Regions from separate parts of the Pseudomonas sp. SH10-3B genome, predicted to be linked through region 3. Evidence: predicted binding sites of a transcription regulator. Region 3 holds the regulator's gene; each other region holds the start of a gene.
What was found. The regulator FliA, encoded in region 3, starts transcription of late flagellar genes. The targets are predictions, from matches to a motif close to CTAAAGTTTNNNNNNNNNNNGCCGNTAA.
Positions count from the first base shown of each region.

Region 1 (4,954 bases), on a different contig from region 3:
GGTATTTCTCCGATAATCCTGCTCACCCAGCGCTTTATAAGAAGAGGTATTGGCTGGCATGGCTGCATGGGATGGACGTCCCGAATGCAATTGCGTAAGGCAGGTGCTGCCCAGGAAGTTCAGGGTGCGCGATTGTACGCAAGGTAAATGGGTGTTGCAAGTGGCCGTCTATCGCGCCTTGACACCCGGGGGTCAGGGTCCTAGCATGCCGCGCAACCCTTCTGGAGCGACTGTCGCTGATGCAACCCCAAGCTTTCTACCGCGCGGTCGCGGACGATTTTAGCGCCGTCGACGGCATCATCAAGCAGCAGCTGACGTCTAAAGTGCCGCTGGTCTCCAAAATTGGCGACTACATTACGTCGGCGGGCGGTAAACGCCTGCGTCCTTTATTAGTGTTGCTGTGTGGCAAGGCCCTGGGCCGCGAAGGCGATGACCTGCGCCTGCTGGCCGCCACTATCGAATTCCTGCACACCGCGACCCTGCTGCATGACGACGTGGTCGACATGTCCGGCATGCGCCGTGGCCGCGAGACCGCCAATGCGATGTGGGGCAATGCCCCGAGCGTGCTGGTAGGTGACTTCTTGTACTCGCGCTCGTTCGAAATGATGGTCGAGCTGGGCTCGATGCCGGTGATGAAGATTCTTTCCCAAGCCACGCGCATCATCGCTGAAGGCGAAGTGTTGCAGCTGTCTAAGGTCCGCGACGCCAGCACCACCGAAGAAACCTATATGGAAGTGATTCGCGGCAAAACCGCGATGCTCTTCGAAGCCTCTACCCACAGCGCCGCCGCGCTGTGTGGCGCGACCGCCGAACAGGCCGAAGCCCTGCGGACCTTCGGTGACCACCTGGGCGTGGCATTCCAGCTGGTAGACGACCTGCTCGACTACCGTGGCGACGCCGAGACCCTGGGCAAGAACGTCGGTGACGACCTGGCCGAGGGCAAACCGACCTTGCCGCTGATCTACACCATGCGCGAAGGCACACCGGAGCAGGCTGCCCTGGTGCGCAAGGCGATCCAGAAAGGCGGGATCGAAGACCTGGAAAGCATCCGTGAGGCTGTGGAGGCCTCGGGCTCCCTGGACTACACCGCTCAACTGGCGCGTGACTACGTGGCCCGTGCAATCAAGTGCCTGGAAGCCCTTCCAGCCAGCAAATACCGGGATGCCCTGGTTGAACTGAGTGAGTTTGCGGTCGCGCGTACTCACTAAAATACTTGCAGGCGCGGACTAATGTGGGATTACCCATCCAAGACCGCGCCCTGCCTTGGTCCAATTCCCTATATAATGTGCGACTTTTAGCCATCCTGACCTTTAAGGAGCTTTAGTGAGCACGTTGCCACCCTGCCCAAAATGCAATTCCGAATACACCTACGAAGACGGCGCCCAGCTGATCTGCCCGGAATGCGCCCATGAGTGGTCCGCCAATGGCGAGGCCGAAGTGGCCGGCGATGAAACCGTGAAGAAAGACTCTGTGGGCAACGTCCTGCAGGACGGCGACACCATCACCGTGATCAAAGACCTCAAGGTCAAGGGTACGTCCCTGGTCGTGAAGGTCGGCACCAAGGTCAAGAACATCCGCCTGTGCGACGGCGACCACGATATCGATTGCAAGATCGACGGTATTGGCCCGATGAAACTCAAGTCCGAGTTCGTGCGCAAAGTCTGAACCTGCTGTATCCATCCCGCGCCCGCGCGGGATGGCGTTTTGCCCTCCCCGTTGACCCCTCTCAATATCCACACAGAAAAACCAGGAAACTGCCAATAGGCACTTGCTATTCTACGAATAAGAATTATTCTCATTGAAACCCATCAAGGAGATTTAACCATGACTTATTTGATAGATGCCTGGCTCGACCGCCCACACCCTTACCTGCGCATCCTCCATCGGGAAACCGGCGAAGTCTGTGCGGTGCTGGAAGAAGAAGCGTTGAACGAGCTGCAGGACCAGGGTGACCTGGACGTCAATGGCCTGAGTTCCAGTGAACCCGGTGTACTGAAGGAAGTGGTGCGCAATCTGTTTCTGTTCTGCTACGCCCGAGCATTGCGCCCGGCGACGGAACTCAATGGCAAATTTCATCCATGAGAAAACCAGCAAAACGCTGTAGGAGCGAGTCTGCTCGCGAAGACCGCATAAACAACGCGCTCATCCAGGATGCCCGCGCCATCGTTGACGTTTTTCGCGAGCAAGCTCGCTCCTACAGGTAATCAAAAGCAGGTCTTACAGAACGTCGAGCAGCTCGACGTCAAACACCAGCACGCTGTGCGGCGGAATGCTGCCAACGCCTTGAGCGCCGTAAGCCAGTTCGCTCGGCACGTACAGGCGCCATTTGCTGCCGGCATTCATCAGTTGCAGGGCTTCGGTCCAGCCGGCGATCACGCCGCCAACCGGGAATTCTGCTGGCTGGCCACGCTCGTAGGAGCTGTCGAACACAGTGCCGTCGATCAGGGTGCCGTGGTAGTGGGTGCGGACCTGGTCTTCACGGGTCGGCTTGGCGCCGTCACCCGCAGTCAGCACTTCAAACTGCAGGCCGGAAGCCAGGGTGGTGATGCCATCACGCTTGGCGTTTTCAGCCAGGAACGCCAGGCCAGCACCAGCAGCCGCTTCAGCCTTGGCAGCCGCTTCGGCTTGCATGATTTCGCGAATGACCTTGAAGCTTGCAGCCATTTGCTCTTGATCAACACGGCTTGGTTTGCCGGCGAACGCGTCGGTCAGGCCAGCCAGGATCGCGTCCAGGCTCACACCCGGCGGTGGGTTGTCGCGCAGTTGGTCGCCCAACTGACGGCCGATACCGTAGCTGACGCGGGTTTCGTCGGTGGACAGATTAACTTCGGACATGAAGAGGCTCCGCTGTAGGGCAGCACTGAAAACATCGGTTTCCCGCACCGCCCAGAACTAAAAGGGCCAGCAGACTAGCACACAAGACCTGCCCGTGATGAGCCCTCCACGCTGGCGCGACACTGGGATCGCGACCCTTCGTCGCACGCGCAATAAAAGCACTTCAGATTCGTCCCTCGTCGCCGATACAGCGCTACACACTTTGGCTGGCTCAAATAACAACACCGTCCAGCAGACAGACATCACCTTTGCGGAGCATTAGATGAACAGCTGGTTCGGTAACATCAGCGTCAACCTCAAACTGGGCCTGGGCTTCGGCCTGGTGCTTGTCCTCACCTCGATCCTGGCCCTCACCGGCTGGACCAGCCTGGGCAGTCTGATCGACCGCAGCAACTGGATGAGCGACATCACCCAGCTCAACGCCTCACTGACCAAGCTGCGCATCGTGCGTCTGCAGTACATGCTCGCCAACGGTGATGAAGCCGTGGCGCAGAACGTGCAGACCAGCCTGGATGCCTTCACTGCCCAGCAACAGAAACTGCTGGACAGCTTCAAGAGCCCGGAAAACGTCAAGCTGCTCAACGAGCAGAAAGCCATCATCACGGCTTATCAGCAATCCCTGAACAAAATGCGTGAGGCTTACCGTAACGGTAATGCCTCTCGCCAAGTGATGGGCGACAAGGCCGACAGTGCCAACGCCCAAATCGAAGCGCTGGAAGCCAGCGTGAAGCAAATGCCCGACAGCTCGGAGCACCTTGCCCAGTTCCAGGCCGTAGCCGACGCCAAGATGCAGTTCCAGTTGGCCCGTTACGAAGTGCGCGGCTACACCGGCAACGTCAACCCGGACACCGAAGCCCGCGCTGCCGCACAAATCGAAAAAGCCGTCAGTGGCTTGAAAGACCTCAGCGCCGCCTTCGGCGCCAGCCAGCAAAGCGCATTGACTGCCCTGGAAACCGCCCTTGGCGCCTATCGCAGCGCTGTACAGAACTACAAGGCCGCCAACGCCAACATCGTGGCTGCCCGTGCCGAAATGACCACCCAAGGCGCGGATATCGTCACGATCAGTGACAAGCTGTACGACATCCAGCTGGACCGTCGCGACGCCGAAAGCGCCCAGGCCCGCAGCCTGCAGCTGATCAGCACGTTGCTGGCACTGCTGGTCGGCATCATCGCGGCACTGGTGATCACCCGCCAGATCACGCGTCCACTGCAGGAAACCCTGGCTGTGGTTGAACGCATTGCCTCCGGCGACCTGAGCCACAATATCCAGGTCACCCGTCGCGATGAGCTGGGCGTATTGCAACAAGGCATTCAGCGCATGGGCACGACCCTGCGTGAATTGATCAGCGGTATTCGCGACGGCGTGACCCAGATCGCCAGCGCTGCCGAAGAGTTGTCGGCCGTCACCGAGCAGACCAGCGCCGGTGTGAACAGCCAGAAGATCGAGACCGACCAGGTCGCCACGGCGATGCACGAAATGACCGCCACCGTGCAGGAAGTTGCACGCAACGCCGAGCAAGCCTCTCTGGCCGCCGCCGACGCTGACGGCCAAGCCCGCGCTGGCGACAAAGTGGTAGCCGAGGCCATCGCCCAGATCGAACGCCTGGCCGCCGAAGTGGCGCGTTCCACCGACGCCATGGCGCACCTGCAACAAGAGAGCAACAAGATCGGCAGCGTGATGGACGTGATCAAGGCGGTGGCCGAACAGACCAACTTGCTGGCCCTCAACGCAGCGATTGAAGCGGCACGTGCCGGTGAAGCCGGTCGCGGCTTTGCCGTGGTCGCCGACGAAGTGCGCGGCCTGGCCCAACGCACGCAAAAGTCCACCGAGGAAATCGAAGGCCTGGTCGCCGGTTTGCAGAACGGTACCCAGCAAGTTGCCAACGTGATGAACAACAGCCGCAGCCTCACCGACAGCAGTGTCGAACTGACGCGCAAGGCCGGTGTGTCACTGGAAAACATCACCCGCACGGTGTCGAACATCCAGTCGATGAACCAGCAGATCGCCGCCGCCGCCGAACAACAAAGCGCCGTGGCCGAAGAAATCAGCCGCAGCATTGTGAATGTGCGTGATGTGTCCGAGCAGACCGCCACCGCGAGCGATGAGACGGCAAAATCG
Region 1 is NZ_JAFLXD010000022.1:61,616-66,569, forward strand. It holds gene J1G35_RS17575 (polyprenyl synthetase family protein) at 240-1,208, shown strand; gene J1G35_RS17580 (zinc ribbon domain-containing protein YjdM) at 1,324-1,665, shown strand; gene J1G35_RS17585 (hypothetical protein) at 1,825-2,082, shown strand; gene J1G35_RS17590 (FKBP-type peptidyl-prolyl cis-trans isomerase) at 2,218-2,835, opposite strand; gene J1G35_RS17595 (methyl-accepting chemotaxis protein) at 3,098-4,954, shown strand, end outside.
Region 1: a site for FliA is predicted at 2,997-3,024, ahead of J1G35_RS17595 (methyl-accepting chemotaxis protein). Genes of this name have one in related genera too.

Region 2 (4,954 bases), on a different contig from region 3:
AAAACTTAATTTACCGAATGAAATTACACCTATATCACACAAGGTCGCTAAAATCCCAGGCACTGAACTGAGCCTCCCTCCCGCTCACCACTTGCCGAGACTGCTGCATGGGGCAAAAAGCCGCCGACATCGCCACTATTGGCCGAATCAGTGCCGTACCCGCGATGCTCCAAGTCATCAGCGACATGACCGGCCTGCGCTTCGCCGCGGTGGCGCGGGTGACCGACGACACCTGGACCGCCTGTGCCGTGCTCGACCAACTGGACTTCGGCCTCGGCGTCGGTGGCGAGCTGGACCTGACCACCACGATCTGCCACGAGATTCGCGGTTCCCATGTGTCCGTGGTGATCGACAAGGCCAGCGAAGACCCGCTCTACCACGACCACCACACGCCGCGCCTGTATCACTTCGAAAGCTATATTTCGGTGCCGGTGTTCCGCACCGACGGGCGCTTTTTCGGCACGATCTGCGCCTTGGACCCCAACCCCGCCGTGCTGCGCAGCAGTACGATCCAGTCGACCATGGAGTCGTTCGCCCGCGTGCTGTCGTTGCAGATCGAAGCCGAAGAAGCCGCGCAGCACACCCAGGCGCAATTGCAGGAAGAACGCGGCACCGCCGAACTGCGCGAGCAATTTATCGCCGTGCTCGGCCATGACCTGCGCAACCCGCTGTTTGCAATTAACGTCGCTGCCGAACGGCTGCTGCGCAAGCACCCGGACCCGGCCACCGACACCCTCGTGCGGCATATCCTCACCAGCGGCCGGCGCGCTGCGCAGTTGGTGGAAGACGTGCTGGATTTCGCCAGGGGCCGCATGGGCACCGGCATCCCGCTGAACATCGGCGATTGCCAGGGTTTGCAGGCGGCATTGCAGCATGTGGTGTCGGAGGTGCAGAGCGTGCATCCGCAGCGGGTCATCCGCGCAGATATCGGCGACCTGCAAGGGGTGCGTGGTGACCGTGACCGCCTGGCGCAGTTGCTCTCCAATCTGGTCGCCAATGCCATCCACCATGGCAACCATGACGGCCCCGTGGAGGTGCATGCGCAGGTCGAGCAAGACCGTTTCCATCTGTCGGTGAAAAACCCCGGACAGATCAACGCGCAAGCCCTGCCCCGTCTGTTCGAGCCTTACTCACGCCCGGCGACGAACACGCCCCAGGCCGGCCTGGGCCTGGGGTTGTATATCGTCAAGCAGATTGCCGAGGCCCATGGCGGTGAACTCAACGTGTCCACCAGCGCCGAGCACGGCACGGTGTTCACGTTCAGCCTGCCCACCGGCTGATCAGGCGCTCAAACGCGCGGTCACCTCATTCAACTCGCCGGACAAGCTACGCAGGTTGTGGCTCGCCGCTTCGGTGCGCTGCACATTGTCGAGGTTGGCCGTGGCCACGGTAGTGATCTGGGTGATATTGCGCGAAATATCCTCAGCCACCGACGTCTGTTCCTCGGCCGCCGTGGCGATCTGGCGGTTCATGTCGCGGATCGCTTCCACTGCCTGGGTGATGTGATCGAGCATGGCGCCGGCCTGGCTGACTTTTTCCACACTGTCATCGCTGCACGACTGGCCGCTGACGATCGCCTCGGCGGCATCGATCGCACCGGTCTGCACGGCATGGATAATCTGGTTGATCTCGATGATCGACGCCGCCGTGCGTTGCGCCAGGCTGCGGACTTCATCGGCGACCACCGCAAAACCGCGCCCCGCCTCGCCTGCACGGGCCGCCTCGATCGCGGCGTTCAGCGCCAGCAGGTTGGTTTGCTCGGCGATCCCGCGAATCACTTCCAACACTTTGCCGATACGCACGCTGTCGGTTTCCAGGCGCCGGATGATGGTGCCGGTGTTGAGAATTTCCGTGCGCATCTGGCCGATGGTGGCGATGGTGACCTTCATCACTTCACCGCCCTCGCGGGCCGACTGGTCAGCGTCATCGGCAGCGCGCGAGGCACTGGCGGCGTGACGGGCGACTTCCTGGGCGGTGGCCGACATTTCGGTCATGGCCGTGGCTACCTGGTCGGTGCGGTTGAATTGCTCGTGAGTGCCAGTGGCCATCAGCCCGGCAATCGAGTTCAACTCGCCGCTGGCGCTGACCAGATCGGTGGCGCTGCGTTGCAAGCGACTGAAGGTCTCGGCGAGGAAGTCGCGCAGGGTATTGGCGGCAGCCGCCAATTGGCCCAATTCATCCTGGCGCTTGCTGGTGACGCGCTGGGCAAAACGACCATGGCTCAGTTGGGTGACATAGTCGATCAGGCCACGGATCGGCAGAATCAGGTTGCGGTTGATCAGCCACAGGCTGAACAGGCCGATCAAGGCACCCGATAGCAGCATGATTGCCAGGCCCACCAACACCGTGCGCTCAGCATAGGCGCTGATGGCCAGTGACTTTTGTGCGCCTTGTTCGCGCAGGTCGCTGACGAGAGCGCTCATCTGCTCGCTGGCGGCGCGGTCCACCCCCTTCACGGCCGTGTCGCCCGCCGTAGGATCTGCACCCGCCGCCACGTAGGCATCACGCCCGCGCTGGTAAGCGACACCCAGTTGCTGGTGTTCCTGACGCAAGGTTTCGATGCGTTGGCTCAAGGTTGCGTCGCTGCGGGTCTGGCTGACCAAGCGCGTGAGGATGCCTTGGACATCACGTTGGCGGTCCTGGAACTGGCCCCAGTATTTCTCCATGTCCTGAGGCTGTTTGCCGCGCAACAGCACGTTTTTCCATTCCTGGACCTGCACCTTGAATTGCAGGTTGGCTTCATCGATCAGTTGGGAGGTGAGCAACGGCCCTTCGAGCAAACTGCGGTAACTCTGCACACCGTTGGAGAGAAAGTTGAAACACGCCAGGGCGATCAACAGCATCGCCAGCAGGCTGCCACCGAGCAGTGACAGGATCTGTGCCCGCAGGGAGGTTCGCAAAACATTCATCGGGGGAAACCTCGAAACAGGGGAAAGGGTGCTAGCACGCCATGACTTCCCTGTCGTCAGAGGCACCACCCGTCCACAGCGGTGCTTATGGCCTGAATCGGCCGTGTTAGAGCCTTCTTGAGCGATTCCTGATGAGCGGTCAATAAAATGTCACTCAACAGAAACAAATTCAAAGCCGTCATAAAAATGTCAAATATCCCTGTAATGATTCGCCACGCGACCTGTGAAACGTCCTACAGGCCTTTTCTCTGCGAGCCTCCATGAACCACAGCATTGACCACAGCCACCAGGATTCCGATCTGTTTGGCTTGCTCTACGGTTTTCGTTTTCGCCCCGGTGAAAAGGGTGAACAGATTGATTCGGCCACCGCGCTCCAGGCCTTGCAGCAACCCGCCGATCCGGAAGAGTTCCTGTGGCTGCACCTGAACCTGGCGCACGCGGCGTGCGAGCGCTGGATGCAGGCAAACCTGGATTTGCCCGAAGAATTCTTCGAGGCCTTGCACGAAGGTTCACGCTCCACGCGTATCGAACACGTCGACTCCGCCTTGCTGGCGGTGGTCAACGACGTGGTGTTCAACTTCAGCAGCATGGTTTCGTCGGACATTTCCACGCTGTGGGTGTGCGCCCGCAGCCGGCTGTTGATCAGCGCACGCCTGCAACCCCTGCACTCGGTGGACAAGTTGCGCTCGTCGGTGAAGGCCGGCGAACGCTTTCGCTCACCGCTGGAACTGCTGGTGCACCTGCTGCGCGACCAGGGTGAAGTGCTGACGCAGATCGTGCGCAAGACCAGCATCAGCGTCGACCATATCGAAGACCAGTTGCTGTCCTCGCGCCTGTCCACCAACCGCGCGGAACTGGGTGCGGCGCGCCGGGTGCTGGTGCGCCTGCAACGCCTGCTCGCGCTGGAGCCGGGCTCGCTGCTGCGCCTGCTCAACCGCCCGCCGCAATGGCTGCAAAAAGAAGATGTGAAGGAGTTGCGCAAATCCACCGAGGAGTTTGCGCTGATCATCAACGACCTGACGGCGCTGGGCGAACGGATCAAGCTGCTGCAGGAAGAGATCGCCGCCAACCTCAACGAGCAAAGCAGCCGCACGCTGTTCACCCTTACCGTGGTGACGGTGTTGGCATTGCCGATCAACATCATCGCCGGTTTTTTCGGCATGAACGTGGGCGGTGTACCGCTTTCACAGGACCCGGAAGGATTCTGGATCCTGGTGGCGTTGGTTGCGACCTTCACGCTGATCGCCGGGCGCTGGGCGTTTCGCAAGTTTTCAAATTGACATGGGAAGAAGCTTGCCCCCGATAACCCGGCAGACAGCGCTGTTGTGGCGAGCGGGCTTGTCCCGCGTTGGGCTGCGAAGCAGCCCCAAAACCGGCCTCTACAGAGTGTCTGATACACCGCGTTCCTCTTGACAGGGGCTGCTACGCAGCCCAACGCGGGACAAGCCCGCTCGCCACAAGGAGATGTGCCTGGGTCTGAAAAGTTGTGTAGACCCTTGGTCTCCCCGGCGCTTTATAGACCAGTGGCAGATCCAATTACCTAAACAATGACTTGTGGCAGCATCGCTGTAACATTCTGCAACGAATATGAACGGCATCCTCCCCACACGGATGCCCCGGCATGGCCACCCCTTCCCTGACTGCCTCCACGCACTCATCCTCCGTCGATTCAAGACCGCGCCTGGACAAGAAACCCGGCCTGGTGACAGTGATCGTTTTCTTCGCCGTACTCGCCATGGGCCTGTTGTTTACCGCCTACAGCCTCATGCACGACATGCACGAAATGGGCGCCCAGCTCACCACGTGGACCCCTTTCCTGCTGCTGGGTGTGGCGCTGTTGATCGCCCTGGGTTTCGAATTCGTCAACGGCTTCCACGACACCGCTAACGCGGTCGCGACGGTGATCTACACCAACTCGCTGCCGCCGCAGTTTGCGGTGGTGTGGTCGGGCTTTTTCAACTTCCTCGGTGTGCTGCTGTCCAGCGGCGCGGTGGCGTTCGGCATCATTGCCTTGCTGCCGGTGGAGTTGATTTTGCAGGTGGGTT
Region 2 is NZ_JAFLXD010000054.1:31,644-36,597, forward strand. It holds gene J1G35_RS27155 (GAF domain-containing sensor histidine kinase) at 108-1,280, shown strand; gene J1G35_RS27160 (methyl-accepting chemotaxis protein) at 1,281-2,909, opposite strand; gene J1G35_RS27165 (transporter) at 3,170-4,189, shown strand; gene J1G35_RS27170 (inorganic phosphate transporter) at 4,531-4,954, shown strand, end outside.
Region 2: a site for FliA is predicted at 3,004-3,031, ahead of J1G35_RS27160 (methyl-accepting chemotaxis protein). Genes of this name have one in related genera too.

Region 3 (4,954 bases):
AATCGAAGAGCCTCGCCAGGCCTGGCGCATGTTGCTGGCCCACCTGGCGCGGATGATCGCCACCCCGGAAATCGAACCCCTGGAAGAGGGCGGCGTGATTGCCATGGTCGGCCCTGCCGGCATGGGCAAGACCACCACCCTGGCCAAGCTGGCGGCGCGTTACGTGCTCAAGTACGGCGCGAATAACATCGCGCTGGTGAGCATGGACAGCTACCGCATCGGCGCCCAGGAACAGCTCAAGACCCTGGGCCGTATCCTCAATGTGCCGGTCACCCACGTCGACCCGGGCCAGTCCCTGGCCAACGCGCTCGATCCGTTGCTGCGCAAGCGTGTGGTGCTGATTGACACCGCCGGCCTGCAAGCCAGCGATCCGGCGTTGCGCATGCAGCTGGAAAGCCTGGCCGGGCGCGGCATCAAGTCAAAAAATTACCTGGTGCTTGCAACCACCAGCCAGAAACAGGTTCTTACCGCTGCGTACCATAGCTACAAGCGTTGCGGTCTGGCCGGTTGCATCCTGACCAAACTGGATGAAACCGCCAGCCTGGGCGAAGTGTTGAGCCTGGCTATCAGCCATGAACTACCGGTTGCTTACCTGACCGACGGGCCGCGGATCCCGGATGATTTGCATCTGCCGCGCCGTCATCAGTTGGTCAGCCGCGCCGTGAGCGTGCAAATGCAAGAAGAGCCTAGCGAGGAAGCGATGGCCGATATGTTCGCCGACCTTTACCACAACCCGGCAAAGCGGGTGGGTTGAGGCGCGATGAACACCGTGAAATGTACCTACATCGATGGTCTGCAAGCGATTCACGCGGCCAAGCCATGTAGCCTGCGTCTAAGCAAGACAAGGTAAAGAAATAAAATGGGCAGCATGCATCCCGTACAGGTGATCGCGGTGACCGGCGGCAAAGGTGGCGTCGGAAAAACTAACGTGTCAGTGAATTTGTCCCTGGCCCTGGCAGAGCTTGGCCGTCGCGTCATGCTGCTGGATGCTGACCTGGGGCTGGCGAACGTCGACGTTCTGCTGGGGCTGACGCCCAAACACACCCTTGCCGATGTGATCGAGGGGCGCTGTGAGCTGCGCGATGTGCTGCTCCAGGGCCCTGGCGGGATCCGCATCGTGCCGGCCGCCTCCGGCACCCAGAGCATGGTGCACCTGAGTCCGGCTCAGCATGCCGGCCTGATCCAGGCATTCAGTGATATCGGCGACAACCTCGACGTGCTGGTGATCGACACCGCCGCCGGGATCGGCGAGTCCGTGGTCAGCTTCGTGCGCGCGGCGCAGGAAGTCTTGCTGGTGGTCTGCGATGAACCCACCTCGATCACCGACGCCTACGCCCTGATCAAACTGCTTAACCGCGACTACGGCATGAACCGCTTCCGCGTCCTGGCCAACATGGCCCAGAGCCCGCAGGAAGGTCGCAACCTGTTCGCCAAGTTGACCAAGGTCACGGATCGCTTTCTCGATGTGGCCTTACAATACGTCGGCGCAGTTCCCTACGACGAGTGTGTGCGCAAGGCTGTGCAAAAGCAGCGTGCAGTCTACGAAGCGTTCCCTCGCTCCAAATGCGCATTGGCGTTCAAGGCTATTGCCCAGAAGGTCGATACCTGGCCGTTGCCTGCCAACCCTCGGGGGCATCTGGAGTTTTTCGTCGAGCGATTGGTGCATCAGACGAGTGCAGGACCGGTGCTATGACAGCGAACGGCTATAACGCGTACAAGAAGTCTGCCCGTGACAGTCAAGGCGAGTTGATCGAGCGCTATGCGCCGCTGGTCAAGCGGATCGCCTATCACCTGCTGGCACGCCTGCCCGCCAGTGTCCAGGTCGAAGACCTGATCCAGGCGGGCATGATCGGCCTGCTCGAAGTGTCGACCAAGTACGACGCAAGCAAGGGTGCAAGTTTCGAGACCTATGCGGGTATCCGTATCCGTGGCGCGATGCTGGACGAAGTGCGCAAGGGTGACTGGGCGCCACGCTCGGTGCACCGCAATACGCGCATGGTCAGTGACGCAATTCGGGCAATTGAAGCAAAAACCGGTCGCGACGCTAAAGATCACGAAGTTGCGGCCGAACTCCAATTGAGTCTCGACGATTATTACGGGATTTTGAACGATACCTTGGGCAGCCGCCTGTTCAGTTTCGACGACCTGTTGCAGGACGGCGAGCACGAAGGGCTGCACGAGGACGGCGCGAGCGCGCATATGGAGCCGTCGCGTGACCTGGAAGACGAACGTTTCCAGGGGGCGTTGGCGGACGCCATTGCCAACCTGCCGGAGCGCGAGCGGTTGGTGTTGGCGCTGTACTACGACGAAGAGCTGAACCTCAAGGAAATCGGTGAGGTCCTGGGGGTCAGCGAATCGCGTGTCAGCCAGTTGCACAGCCAGTGCGCGGCCCGCTTGCGGGGGCGTTTGGGAGAGTGGCGAGCGCGCTGACAGGCAGTGTGGGGAGCATTGCAAAGCGATACCGCGAAGGTGATTGGCCTTCGCGGGTTCGACCCGTGGTGCCCCCGGCAGTCCTTGTTGTGTAATGCCTGTTGATTGAAATGGCGCGTCCAGGTGCTGGGCGCGTTTAAGACTGCTTGGAGGTCGAATTGGACAAGAACATGAAAATCCTCATCGTTGATGACTTCTCAACGATGCGGCGGATCATAAAAAACCTGTTGCGTGACCTGGGGTTCACAAACACGGTCGAGGCGGATGATGGCCTGACGGCGATTCCGATCCTCAACAGCGGGAGCATCGACTTTCTGGTAACGGACTGGAACATGCCGGGCATGACCGGTATCGACTTGTTGCGCCACGTGCGTGCCGACGAAAAACTGCGCAGCCTTCCCGTGTTGATGGTGACCGCCGAGGCCAAGCGTGAACAGATCATCGAAGCCGCCCAAGCCGGGGTCAACGGTTACGTGGTCAAGCCATTCACTGCACAGGCCTTGAAAGAGAAGATCGAAAAGATCTTCGAACGCATCCACGGCTAATGCCATCGCGGGGGAGCTATGGAGCATAAAGAAACGTCACTGGGCGACTTTGAGTCGACCCTGAAAAAGCATGCTCACCAGTTGGTCGACAGCCTTGAAAAAGGCCATTTCGGCGACGCGGTGCAGTTGATCCATGAGCTCAACCAGACCCGTGACCGCGGCCTGTACCAGGAAGTGGGCAAGCTCACACGCGAGCTGCACAGTGCGATCGTCAATTTCCAGATTGATCCGCACATGCCCCAGGCCGAAGAGATTTCGCAGATCACCGATGCCACCGAACGCCTGTCCTATGTGGTCAGGCTGACCGAGGCGGCGGCCAACCGCACCATGGACCTGGTGGAAAACGCCACGCCCCTGGTTAACGGCATGGCCACTGAGGCCCACGCCCTGAGCAACGACTGGGGCCGCTTCATGCGCCGTGAAGTCGGTGCAGAAGAGTTTCGTGAGCTGGCCCGTCGAGTCGAAGGGTTCCTGTCACGCAGCGAGCAGGAAAACCGCACGGTTGCCAGCAACCTCAATGACATTCTGCTCGCCCAGGATTACCAGGACCTGACTGGTCAGGTGATCAAGCGTGTGACCCAGTTGGTCACCGAAGTGGAAAGCAACCTGCTCAAATTGGTGCTCATGGCCGGCCAGGTCGACCGTTTTGCCGGCATCGAACATGACCGCGAAGCGATCCTCTCTGAAAAAGATCCACAAAAACATCTCGCCAAGGGTGAAGGTCCGCAGATTCATGCCGATAAACGTGAAGACGTTGTGTCAGGTCAGGATGACGTAGATGACCTGTTATCCAGTTTAGGCTTCTAAGGAGCACCCACATGAGCTTCGGCGCCGATGAAGAGATCCTTCAGGATTTCCTTGTAGAGGCCGGCGAAATTTTAGAGCAACTGTCCGAACAACTGGTCGAGCTGGAAAGCCGCCCGGATGATGCGAACCTGCTCAATGCAATTTTTCGCGGTTTTCATACTGTAAAAGGGGGCGCCGGCTTCCTCCAGCTCCATGAGCTGGTGGAGTGCTGCCACATCGCCGAGAACGTGTTCGACATCCTGCGCAAGGGTGAGCGTCACGTTGATTCGGAGTTGATGGACGTGATTCTCGAAGCACTGGATGCGGTCAACGGCATGTTCAGCGAAGTTCGCGAGCGTGCCCCGATCACCGCAGCCACGCCGGAACTGCTGGCCGCCCTGGCGCGCTATGCAGAGCCGGCCGACACCACGGCAGCGCCGGTGGTCGAAGCCGCACCGGAACCGGTGGCGGAGCCTGAAGCAGATGTGACGGACAGTGAGTTCGAACAACTGCTCAACTCCCTCAGTGCCGTCAAGGCCGAGGCCGAAGCTCCGGCCGCCGTTGCCCCGGCTGTCGCGCCGAGCAGCGAAGACATTACCGACGCTGAGTTCGAGTCTTTGCTCGACCAGTTGCACGGCAAAGGTCAGTTCGCGGCCGACGCCGTGGCGCCTGCCGGTGCTGTCCCAGCTGCGGTGGATGCGCCTGTCGCGCCTGCCAGCACCGACATCACTGACGACGAATTCGAAGCCTTGCTCGACCAGTTGCATGGCAAGGGCACCTTTGCGGCCGACGCCTTGCCGGAAGTCGCCGCTACGGCCGCAGCACCCGCTGCCACTGCCAAGCCTGCGGACGATGGGTTGATCTCCGATCACGAATTCGAAGCGCTGCTGGACGACTTGCACGGCAAAGGCAAGTTCACCGAAGTCGCCCCGGCTGCTGCCGTGGCCACGGCGGCACCGGTTGCGGCCAAACCCGCTGCCAAAGCTGCCGCGCCGGCCGCCAAGCCTTCGCCTGCGCCCGCTGCTGCCCCGGCTCCGGCACGTGCCGCTGCGGCACCGGTCGCGGAAAAACCGGCCAGTGAAGCCGAAACCACCGTACGGGTCGATACCGCGCGGCTGGACGACATCATGAACATGGTCGGCGAGCTGGTATTGGTGCGTAACCGCCTGGTGCGCCTGGGCTTGAGCAGTGGC
Region 3 is NZ_JAFLXD010000016.1:3,160-8,113, reverse strand. It holds gene flhF (flagellar biosynthesis protein FlhF) at 1-754, shown strand, start outside; gene fleN (flagellar synthesis regulator FleN) at 860-1,693, shown strand; gene fliA (RNA polymerase sigma factor FliA) at 1,690-2,430, shown strand; gene J1G35_RS14185 (chemotaxis response regulator CheY) at 2,601-2,975, shown strand; gene J1G35_RS14180 (protein phosphatase CheZ) at 2,994-3,782, shown strand; gene J1G35_RS14175 (chemotaxis protein CheA) at 3,794-4,954, shown strand, end outside.

Region 4 (4,954 bases), on a different contig from region 3:
ACCCCAAGACCGGCTACGACATTCGTGGCGCCAGCCATGCACGGCTACGCGAACAACCGCTGCAATGGCCCTGCTCTTCAGAGGCTGGTGCGGAGCGCAACCCGATCCGCTACCTGAATACAGGCACGCTCAGATTCGCCACCGAAAACGGCAAAGGCCAGTTCCTCGCGCGTCCGCATATGCCGCCGGCGGAGATGCCCGACACAGCCTTCCCGTTCGTGCTCAACACCGGCCGTTTGCAGCACCAGTGGCACACCCTGACCAAGACCGGCAAGGTCGCCACACTGAACAAACTCAACCCCGGCCCCTTCGTCGAACTGCACCCTGAAGACGCCGCCAGCCTCGGCATCAAGGACAAGGACCGCGTGGAGGTGCGCTCCCAGCGCGGACGAGCCGTGCTGCCTGCAGTGGTCACCGACCGCGTGCGCCCGGGCAATTGTTTTGCGCCCTTCCACTGGAACGATGTGTTTGGCGAACACCTGGCGATCAACGCGGTGACCAACGACGCGGTCGATCCGATTTCCCTGCAGCCCGAGTTCAAGTTCTGTGCCGTGGCCTTGGCCCGAGTCGAGTTGATCGATCATCAGTTTCTCGATAGGCCGGCCACCAATGACCGTTCCCCCTTAGCAGAGGACCTCGCCATGTCGCGCCTCGACGCCTTCGCCGATATTGCCGGCATCCGCAACGTGCCGGCCCCCTCATTGAGCGACAGCGAACGCACTTACCTCGCAGGTTTCCTCAGCGGCCTGCGCTCCGACGCCGGGCGCCAGGCAGCCGGTGTGCCGGTGATGCCAAGCCATGCGCCGCTGGCCAAGGACACCCGCCTGTGGCTGGACGGTTTGCTCGGCGGGCTGTTCAGCCGTGCAGAAGCCAGCGCCGTTACAGCACCGCCCTCCCCGGCCGTCACCCTGTTATGGGCCTCGCAGACCGGTAACGCCGAAGCCCTCGCCGAGCGATTCGCCAAGCGCTTGCGCGACGCGGGCATCAGCGTGGAGCTCAGCGCGATGGCGGATTTCCCGGCGAGCAAACTGGCGAGCACACAAAACCTCGCGCTGATCAGCAGCACCTTCGGCGACGGCGACCCGCCCGACAACGGCGAAGGCTTCTGGCACAGCCTCAGCACCGTCGAGATCCGCCTGGAGTCGCTGCGCTTTGCGGTGCTGGCCTTGGGTGATCCGAATTACGACCAGTTCTGCAAGCACGGCCAGCGACTCGACCAGCGCTTGCTGGAGTTGGGCGCCACCCGCCTGCTTGAACGCGTCGACTGCGACACCGAATTCGAAGAACGCGCCGATGCGTGGCTGGCCCGGTTCCAACAGACCCTCCACCCGGCAAAGCCCGTAGCCCCGGTAACGCCCGCCACACCGGCAGGCAAAACCAAACTGCATGGCTCACGACTGCTGCTCAACCGGCACCTGAACCCACAGAGCGCCCACAAGGAAACCCGCCAGTTCGCCCTGGACCTGACCGATTCCGGGCTGAGCTATGAAGCCGGTGATGCCCTGGGCGTCATGCCACGCAACTGCCCGGAACTGGTCAGCGAACTGCTCGACCTGACGCGTCTGGATCCGGCTGCCTGCGTGAACATCGACACCTTCGGCGATGTACCGCTGCACCAGGCGCTGACCCAGCGTTTCGAAATTGCCCGGCCCAGCAGCGACACCTTGGCCTTTATTGCCGAGCGCAGCACCAACCCAGGCCTCAAGCAACTGCTGAACCCTGAGCGCAAAGCCGAATTGCAAGGCTGGCTGTGGGGCCGACAACTGGTGGATGTGCTGCACGAATACCCCATCGATTGCTCGGCGGACGAACTGCTCGGCACCCTCAAGCGCCTGCAACCGCGTTTGTATTCAATCGCCTCCAGCGCCAAAGCCTACCCGCAGGAAGTGCACCTCACCGTGGCCGCCGTGCGCTATGGCAAGCGCAAGGGCGTGTCCTCGACCTTCCTCGCCGACCGCGCCGCAGACAGCGAGGTGCCGTTGTTCGTGCAGCCGTCCAAACACTTCCGCACACCGGCCAACGGCGACGTGCCGATGATCATGATCGGCCCCGGCACCGGTGTGGCGCCGTTCCGCGCGTTTTTGCAGGAACGTCGGTCCCAAGGGCATCAGGGCCGCAACTGGCTGTTCTTTGGCGAGCAACACGCGGCCAGCGACTTTTACTACCAGGACGAACTGCAAGGCATGCAGCACGACGGCTTGCTCACTCACCTGAGCCTGGCGTTCTCCCGCGACCAGGCGCAGAAGGTCTACGTGCAGGACCGCATCCACGAACACGGCGCCGAGCTGTGGCGCTGGCTGCAGGACGGCGCGCAGCTGTATATCTGCGGGGATGCCAGCCACATGGCCAAAGACGTCGACCAGGCTCTGCGCCAGGTCGCGCAAACCCACGGCAGGCTTGGTGTTGAGGGCGCCGTGGAGTACTGGCGCCAGTTGAGCGAACAGAAGCGCTATCTGCGTGATGTCTACTGATTGGATACAGAACAATAAGCACTTTGTATTGTGTACAAAAAACCCTAAAGATTTACCGGCATCGGGCCGAAACAGCGGTGATAGCAAATCGCCGCGCTCTTTTTCCGGAGCGAGACGGTTTGACCGCCCCCTACGCTGATGGTCGTCTCGATGAAAATAAAAAATAAGCTGGTGCTGGCTTTTGTCTCGGTCGCGTTTATCCCGGTAAGCCTGGTGGCGGTCATCTCCGTGATGAACACACGGACCCAGGCCGTTGACCAGTTTATTGATGGCAGCACCCGGGAAATCCGCCAGATCGATGGCAATATCCGCCAGTTCTTCGACGGTACGCAGCAGAACGTCGATCAAATGGCCATGGATCCTGTGTACTCCTCCGTGGAAACGCTGAAGAACTACCAGCCCGCCGACGCCGCCAGTCAGCCGATGCCAGCAGCGGCACAAGCGGTCATCGAGCGCTTTGCGCGCTTCGGCGCCACGCACCCGGCAGCCGCCATCCTCTCCATCGGCCTGGAAGACGGCACTTACGTCAAATGGCCGGATGATCCGCAACTGGCCAAGTACGACCCACGCGCGCGCCCTTGGTACAAGGCCGCCATGGCCAGCCCCGGCAAGACCGTGCGCACGCCGGCTTACTACTACGACAAAGACGACGTGGCGCTGGTCGGCACTGCCCGGGCATTGCTGGATAGCGCCGGCAAAGCCAAGGGCGTGTTCGTGGTCAGCGTGTCGCTGAAGAACCTCACCGAACTGGTCAAGAGCATCAAGCTCGGCGAAAGCGGTTACGTGATGCTGATCGAAGACGGCGTGGTGCTGGTCGACCCGCGCGACGCCGCCCACAGCTTCAAGCCGCTCAAGGACCTGGGTGCCGCCTACGCACACTTGGCCGAGACCCAAGGGTCTACCGAAGTGGAAATCAACGGCGTGCGCTACATGGCCAACGTGTGGACGTCCCCCGGCCTGGGCTGGCGCTATATCGGCCTGATTGAACACCGCGAAGTCATGGCCGAAGCCACACGCATGACCTACCTCACCGCCGTCATCGTCGGCGTGCTGGTGCTGATCTTCGGCGTGCTCGCGGCGGCGTTTTCCAAAGTAATCGTCAAGCCTATCGGCCAGGTCAGTACCGGTTTGCAGTCGATTGCCGAGGGTGAAGGCGACCTGCGCCACGAACTGCAGGTGCAGGGCAAGGATGAAACCGCCGAACTGGCCGGCTGGTTCAACAAGTTCCTCGCCGCCATCCGCCAATTGATCCAGCACATCGGCGCGGCGTCGGCCAATTTGCACAACGCGTCCAAGGTCAACAGTGAAGTGGCGCACAACATGAATGAAGCCGCCGGCCGTCAACGCGAGGCGGTGGAACTGGTGTCCACCGCGTTCAATGAAATGGTCGCCACCGCCAACGAAGTCGCGCGCTCCTGCAGCAGTGCGGCGGATTCGGCGGAGAACGGCCATCGCCGCGTGGCCGAGGGCAAGCAACAGATCGAAGTCACCACCGATAACGTCAATCGCCTGGGCCGCCGCTTGACCGAGTCGTCCGACGCCATGGTCGAACTCGAAGCCGGCAGTCGCAGCATCAACCAGATCATCGGCACCATCCGCGCGATTGCCGAACAGACCAACCTGCTGGCGCTCAATGCCGCCATCGAGGCCGCCCGTGCCGGTGACCAGGGTCGTGGCTTTGCCGTGGTCGCCGACGAAGTGCGCGCGTTGGCCAAGCGCACCTCCGACTCCACCGGCGAGATCGAGCACCTGCTCGGCACCCTGGAAAACAAGACCCAGGAAGTCACGCAAAAGATGGGCAGTTGCCTGGACCTGTCACGAGCCAGCGTGTCGTCCATCGAAAGCGCGCGTGACAGCTTTGAAGGCATCCAGTTGTCGGTCAACGAAATCCGCGACCAGAACCTGCAAATCTCCGCCGCCGCCGAGGAACAACACAGCGTGGCCGAGGAGATCAACCGGCATATCCAACAGATCTACGACGAAGCGCGACTGGTGGAAAGCCTGGCCAACTCGGCGCAGGACGACTCGGGGCGCTTGGCGAATCTGTCGGATGAGTTGAATGGCTTGGTGGGGCGCTTCAAGTCCTGATGATTGTCGCCATCTGGTAGGCATGGGTATCTACGCAACTTTTCAGCCCCTGACAAATCCCCCTGTGGCGAGCGGGCTTGGCGAATCGTCGCACCGCCCGCGTTGGGCTGCGAAGCAGCCCCAAAACCAGCCGCTACAGAGTGTCTGCTACAGCACGTTCTTCTTTACTGGGGCTGCTACGCAGTGCCTGCGGGTGAAGCCATCCAATCCAGAAAAGCTCGAAGCCGCGTGATGAAGTTTTCCATCGTGGCGCCAGGGTTCTTGGCCTCAAAGAGAAAGAACGCAATGTGAGTGACCCGCTGCGGATACCCCCGGACGAACATCGCCACATGCTCTTCAAGGGTGTGCGGCCATGTCGACGCCTCTTCCGAGCGCAGTACATGAGTGGACCTGAT
Region 4 is NZ_JAFLXD010000024.1:11,428-16,381, forward strand. It holds gene J1G35_RS18235 (bifunctional nitrate reductase/sulfite reductase flavoprotein subunit alpha) at 1-2,471, shown strand, start outside; gene J1G35_RS18240 (methyl-accepting chemotaxis protein) at 2,622-4,559, shown strand; gene J1G35_RS18245 (hypothetical protein) at 4,736-4,954, opposite strand, start outside.
Region 4: a site for FliA is predicted at 2,516-2,543, ahead of J1G35_RS18240 (methyl-accepting chemotaxis protein). Genes of this name have one in related genera too.